Regions from separate parts of the Pseudomonas weihenstephanensis genome, predicted to be linked through region 1. Evidence: predicted binding sites of a transcription regulator. Region 1 holds the regulator's gene; the other holds the start of a gene.
What was found. The regulator FliA, encoded in region 1, starts transcription of late flagellar genes. The targets are predictions, from matches to a motif close to CTAAAGTTTNNNNNNNNNNNGCCGNTAA.

Region 1 (3,444 bases):
CACCGGCTCAGGTTCAGGCGCGGCGACCACGGCAGCGGCAGGTTCAGCCAGACGGGCCAATGCCGCCAGCAACTCAGGCGTGGCGGCGGTGACCGGTGCACGTTCGCGCACTTCGCTGAACATGCCGTTGACCGCGTCGAGCGCTTCCAGGATCACGTCCATCAGCTCCGAGTCGACGTGACGTTCACCCTTACGCAGGATGTCGAACACATTCTCGGCGATGTGACAGCACTCCACCAGCTCGTTGAGCTGGAGGAAGCCGGCGCCCCCTTTTACAGTGTGAAAACCGCGAAAAATTGCATTGAGCAGGTCCGCATCATCCGGTCGGCTTTCCAGCTCAACCAATTGTTCGGATAACTGCTCTAGAATTTCGCCGGCTTCAACCAGGAAATCCTGAAGGATTTCTTCATCGGCGCCGAAGCTCATGTACGTGCTCCTTAAAATCCAAGACTTGAAAGCAAATCGTCTACATCGTCCTGACCGGACACGACGTCATCACGCTTATCGGCATGAATCTGCGGACCTTCACCCTGGGCCAGGTTTTTTTGCGGATTATTTTCTGCCCGCAGTGCTTCGCGGTCATGTTCGATCCCCGCAAAACGGTCAACCTGACTGGCCATCAGCACCAGTTTGAGCAGATTGCTTTCAACTTCTGTCACCAGCTGCGTGACCCGCTTGATCACCTGACCGGTGAGGTCCTGGTAATCCTGGGCCAGCAAAATGTCATTGAGGTTGGCGGCGACCCTATGGCTTTCTTCTTCGCTGCGCGTCAGAAAACCGTCAACCCGACGGGCCAGCTCACGAAACTCCTCAGCACCGATTTCGCGACGCATAAAGCGCCCCCAATCTGCGCTCAGGGCTTTGGCTTCTGCCCCCAGGCCATTGACCAGTGGCGTACTGTTTTCCACCAGGTCCATGGTGCGGTTGGCCGCAGCTTCCGTTAAGCGCACAACATACGACAAACGTTCGGTCGCATCCGTGATCTGCGACACTTCTTCGGCTTGTGGCATGTGCGGGTCGATATGGAAATTGACAATCGCACTGTGCAACTCACGCGTCAGCTTGCCGACTTCTCGATACAAGCCACGATCGCGGGTCTGGTTCAATTCGTGAATCAGTTGCACCGCATCGCCAAACTGACCTTTTTCAAGGCTGTCGACCAACTCGCGGGCATGTTTTTTCAGGGTCAATTCAAAATCGCCCTGTGTAGATTCTTTATGCTCCATAGCGCCCCCGTGACGACCCCATTAGTGGCCGATACGCTCAAAGATCTTTTCGATCTTCTCTTTGAGAGCCAACGCCGTGAACGGCTTAACGACGTAGCCGTTAACCCCCGCCTGGGCGGCTTCGATGATTTGCTCGCGCTTGGCTTCTGCGGTCACCATCAACACAGGCAGGCTTCTAAGCTTTTCGTCCGCGCGCACGTGGCGCAACAGGTCGATGCCAGTCATGCCCGGCATGTTCCAGTCAGTGACCAGAAAGTCGATGCTGCCGGTGTTCAGGATCGGAATCGCCGTGATGCCGTCATCGGCTTCCACGGTGTTAGTGAACCCTAAGTCACGCAGCAGGTTTTTAATGATCCGCCGCATCGTTGAAAAATCATCAACGATGAGGATTTTCATATTCTTGTCCAATTCGACCTCCAAGCAGTCTTAAAACGCGCTCAGCACCTGAACGCGCCATTCAATCAATTCGGTTTGTGTTACACGCCATGAACCTGTAGGAGCGAGCGTGCGCGCGATAAAAACGATGCGGTGTATCCCTCAACACCCATCGCCCGCATCACGCGCACGCTCGCTCCTACAGTAATTAAGCTGCTACAGAAATCAGCGCGCTCGCCACTCGGCCAGTCGCCCGCGTAACCGCGCGGCGCACTGGCTGTGCAACTGACTGACGCGCGACTCACTGACGCCCAGCACCTCACCGATTTCCTTGAGGTTGAGCTCTTCGTCGTAGTACAGCGCCAACACCAATCGCTCACGTTCGGGCAAGTTCGCAATCGCCTCGGCCAACGCGGCCTGAAAGCGCTCGTCTTCCAGGTCTCGCGATGGCTCAAGGTGCGCACTGGCGCCGTCCTCGTGCAGCCCTTCATGCTCGCCATCCTGTAACAGGTCGTCAAAGCTGAAGAGCCGGCTGCCCAAGGTGTCATTCAAAATGGCGTAATAATCATCCAGGCTTAAATTGAGTTCGGCCGCAACTTCGTGATCTTTAGCGTCACAACCGGTTTTTGCTTCAATTGCCCGAATGGCGTCGCTGACCATACGTGTGTTGCGGTGCACCGAGCGGGGAGCCCAGTCGCCTTTTCGCACTTCATCCAGCATCGCGCCACGGATACGAATACCCGCGTAGGTTTCGAAACTCGCCCCTTTGCTCGCATCGTATTTGGTCGAGACTTCAAGCAGGCCGATCATCCCGGCCTGGATCAAGTCTTCTACCTGCACGCTGGCGGGCAATCGCGCCAGCAGGTGATACGCGATGCGTTTAACCAAAGGCGCGTAACGTTCGATCAGCTCATATTGGCTGTCACGCGACGACTTGCTGTACATGCGATAGCCGCTGGCTGTCATTGGGCCGTTCCCGCACTGGTTTGCTGCACCAGGCGCTCAACAAAGAACTCCAGGTGCCCACGTGGATTAGCTGGCAAAGGCCAGGTGTCAACTTTTTGTGCAATGGCCTTGAACGCCAGTGCGCATTTTGAACGCGGGAAGGCTTCGTAAACGGCACGCTGTTTTTGCACCGCTTTGCGCACGCATTCGTCGTACGGCACAGCGCCTACGTATTGCAGGGCGACGTCCAAAAAGCGGTCCGTGACTTTGGTCAATTTGGCGAACAGGTTGCGCCCCTCTTGCGGGCTTTGGGCCATGTTGGCCAGCACCCGGAAACGGTTCATGCCGTAATCACGGTTCAGCAGTTTGATCAGCGCGTAGGCGTCGGTGATCGAGGTGGGTTCGTCGCACACCACCAGCAGCACTTCCTGGGCGGCGCGCACAAAACTCACCACCGATTCGCCGATACCCGCGGCCGTGTCGATCACCAGCACATCAAGGTTGTCGCCAATTTCGCTGAACGCCTGAATCAGGCCCGCGTGTTGCGCCGCGCTCAGGTGAACCATGCTTTGAGTGCCCGAGGCCGCTGGCACGATTCGAATCCCGCCAGGGCCTTGCAGCAATACTTCGCGCAGCTCACACCGCCCCTCGACCACATCGGCCAGGGTGTATTTGGGCGTCAGGCCCAACAGAACGTCGACGTTCGCCAACCCCAGGTCAGCGTCCAGCAACATCACGCGCCTGCCCAACTCGGCAAGCGCCAGCGACAAGTTGACTGAAACGTTAGTTTTACCGACGCCACCCTTGCCGCCGGTCACTGCGATCACCTGTACGGGATGCATGCTGCCCATGATCTTTCTTTACCTTGTCTTACTTAGACGCGGCTACATACGCTGGC
Region 2 (3,444 bases), on a different contig from region 1:
TTGTCCCCGTCGACTTTTACGCTGACCAGATCCGCCAGCTTGAGTGCCGCGCGGAACGCATTACGGCGCTGGTGGTAAACGATTTCGCTCGGTAAGGCGCCGTGATAACTGCGGTGACCGTCTTTGTCTTCAATGGTCAGTTGAGTGGTGCATTCCCAGGCTATGCGTACGCCATCATGAAAACCTTCAACGCGAAACGGCTCGCCAGCTTCAAGAAAACGCTCACCGTCACGCGGGATCATTTCATCAAAGGCGAGGGTGGCGGTATCGCGATCTACGTCAATCAAATAGCTCTGAAAGCGCTGACTGCGTTCGTGGAAGGTGATGATCAGGGGGTCATGGCTCTCTTTTAGCATCCGCAAAGTGGCGGAAATTTCCAAGGCAGAGGTGAATACCTTTGGAGGCTGCGGAGCATCTTCGGCAGTGGACACGGTTCGTCAATCTCCAGACAAAATACAACAACACGCAAAAGGCGGCATTTTGCCAGTATGTTGCGTCCTTAGGATAGTGCAGGCCGGCGAGCTTAAGCCTGACTGAAGGCGCGTGGTTTGTTGACCAGCGCTGTGGTGCCGCGAGCGTCATACAACGTATGGGCTTCGCCGCCGTGCAGGATGCGCTGTTGATTGGCAGTAATGAGCTGTTGCGTCTGGATGGCTTGGCCATTGACTGCATTGGCAGCTTGGCACTCAGCCAGCAACTGATTCAGTGCAGCGCTTTGGGCCAGCAGTTGCGGGCCAACATCGGAGTGGCTGGCCAATTGTTCAAGGCCGCTGTGGTTGGCTGTCAAGCCGAGGCTAACCAGCAGTTCGCTGCGTTTGCGCCCATGCTGGTCGAGCAGAATGATGAGCGACTGCTTGCGTGCCAGGATCTTTTCGAGCACCAGCATATCGCGCCCTTGCAGGGCGACTGTTTCGTCTTGCAGCAGGCTGAGCAGTGTCTGGGCCGAGCCGAAGTCGTCGTTGATCAGTTGCAGTAAAGTCGTGTCGTGCATGGCTGGCTCTGGAATTTAAGCGTCCAAAAGCCTGGCGCTTGCCGCGAAGGCTAGCGCTGGGCTTCCAAGTTAAGCAATTTGCTGGCGACCCGATTGCTGTCGACGGTGTAGCTACCATCGGCAATGGCCTGTTTCAACTCAGCCACACGGCTTTTGTCGACAACCGGTTGGTCACGCAGCGAATCGCTGATTTTTTGCAACTGTTGTGCCTCGTGGCTCAGATGCACAGATTCCCCGCTCGGGGCATTGGCATCAGCGCGCTCAGCGTTAACAGGGGCCGCTTGCGTGGCGCTACCTGCTTCCTGAGTGGCGTTGCTGCGCGTACTGCCGGTTAAAGGCGTGGCGCTGTTTAGGCGACTGAAGTCGATGACCATGTTGGAAAACCTCTGGGTATTTGGACGCTTGCCATGTTTTCGGCCATACCCGAGAAAACTTTAGGCTCGATTAATCATAGGTCGACGCGAATCAGTACTGATCTGCGTCAAGCGACAGTGTAGGAAAGTTGAGGTACGTATGCCAACTGTCCTACAAAGCCACCTCGACTTGCCCTGGCCCGGTAATGCGCGCTTTGATCACCCGTTTGGAGTTCAGGTTCTTGACCCGAACCTGTTCGCTGAGGCCGCCGTCGGACAGCGCTTCGCCGGGCATTCTGACAGTCAGTGTGCCGCTGCGGGCGTTGATCACCACCTGATCGCCCTTGCGTACTACGGCGGCCTGCTCCAGATGCGTCAACGTCAGCACTTGGTCGGTGACCATTGGTCGCAGAAGTTTTTGGCCAACGGCCAGTTCCACAGCCGTCATGTAGCCCTGATTGATCAGGCTGATGTCCCGCTCACGCAGGGCTACGTCGTCATAGTCGATCACCATGCCGCGCTTGAGCGGGTGGGTAACGGTCACTACCTCGCGGAACAACTTGACCTGCGCCGGTACGAAGATCGTCCAGGGCGAGCTACCCTCACAGCGTACGCGCACGGTGACGCGGCCCATGGGTTGGGCCGGGCTTTCAAGGGTGGCTGTCAATTCCTTGTCGCACTGGGCCAGGCGCAGGCGGGGGTCCAGGTTGTTTACCTGGATCTCGTAGCGGCCTTCTATATGACCAGTGGCGAGGTAGTCTTCGACAGTGAATTCAAGAAAGCCTTGGGTCACGCCGATAAGCTGAGTAGGAGATGTAAACCCATCAGCGTAGGATTGTGCTCCAGCGCTTATCAGGCACCCGGCCGCAAGGAAGCTTAAAAAGCGGCGGCGCAGCGTCTGAGGAATCGGCCAGTGGCGAGAAATTGTCGTTTTTGCATTCATGGCGGATAAATAGCAAAGCCCGTGCCGTTTACCGGGTTATGTGCGTCGCAACTTAAAGTTTTTGAGGGGAACCGAGTATGGCTGGGGTGATGGATGCGGTTAACCAGCGCACTCAACTGGTGGGGCAAAACCGCCTGGAGCTGTTGTTGTTTCGCCTGGACGGGCAGCAGCTGTACGGGATTAACGTGTTCAAAGTCCGCGAGGTGCTGCAATGCCCCAAGCTGACAGTGATGCCAAAATCTCACCCGGTGGTCTGCGGTGTGGCGAGTATTCGGGGGGCGACCATTCCGATTCTCGACTTGGCGATGGCCACCGGCGCAGGCGCCTTGAAAGATCAAAGCAGCCCGTTTGTGATCATTACCGAGTACAACACTAAAACGCAGGGTTTTCTGGTGCGTTCGGTTGAGCGCATTGTCAACATGAACTGGGAGGAGATTCATCCGCCACCCAAGGGCACCGGGCGTGATCACTACCTGACGGCGGTGACGCGGCTGGATGATCAGTTGGTCGAAATCATCGACGTTGAAAAAATCCTGTCTGAAGTTTCGCCCTCATCCGAAAGCATTTCGCACGGTGTAGTTGACGTTGAAACCCAGAGCAAAGCCGTGTCGTTGCGAGTGCTGACGGTGGATGACTCCTCAGTGGCGCGCAAGCAGGTAACACGTTGCCTGCAAACGGTCGGCGTTGAAGTGGTGTCGCTCAATGACGGCCGTCAGGCGCTGCAATACCTGAAGAACATGGTGGACGAAGGCAAAGACCCGTCAGAAGAGTTTCTGATGATGATCTCGGACATCGAGATGCCGGAAATGGACGGTTACACCCTGACGTCCGAAATCCGCAGCGATCCGCGCATGCAAAAGTTGCACATCATTCTGCATACTTCGTTGTCCGGGGTATTCAATCAGGCGATGGTCAAAAAAGTCGGCGCCAATGACTTTTTGGCAAAATTCCGCCCTGATGACCTGGCATCCCGGGTAGTTGACCGGATCAAAGAAGCAGACCACAGCTAGGGGCTTGGCCCTTGGCGGTTAACACGATTGATAGAGGCAGGATCATTTGTCTACGGGTAATTTGGATTTTGAGCAGTTCCGGGTTTTCCTGGAAAAAGCCTGTGGCATTTTGCTAGGTGAGAACAAGCAGTACCTTGTTTCCAGCCG

Region 2: a site for FliA is predicted at 1,402-1,429, ahead of flgM (flagellar biosynthesis anti-sigma factor FlgM). Genes of this name have one in related genera too.

The regions. Positions count from the first base shown of each region.
Region 1 covers NZ_JAAEBV010000009.1:57,039-60,482, forward strand. The annotation lists gene GYN01_RS21190 (chemotaxis protein CheA) at 1-426, opposite strand, end outside; gene GYN01_RS21195 (protein phosphatase CheZ) at 438-1,226, opposite strand; gene GYN01_RS21200 (chemotaxis response regulator CheY) at 1,248-1,622, opposite strand; gene fliA (RNA polymerase sigma factor FliA) at 1,827-2,567, opposite strand; gene fleN (flagellar synthesis regulator FleN) at 2,564-3,397, opposite strand.
Region 2 covers NZ_JAAEBV010000005.1:198,036-201,479, reverse strand. The annotation lists gene GYN01_RS17010 (flagellar brake protein) at 1-431, opposite strand, end outside; gene GYN01_RS17005 (flagella synthesis protein FlgN) at 524-991, opposite strand; gene flgM (flagellar biosynthesis anti-sigma factor FlgM) at 1,042-1,365, opposite strand; gene flgA (flagellar basal body P-ring formation chaperone FlgA) at 1,517-2,287, opposite strand; gene GYN01_RS16990 (chemotaxis protein CheV) at 2,365-3,297, shown strand; gene cheR (protein-glutamate O-methyltransferase CheR) at 3,344-3,444, shown strand, end outside.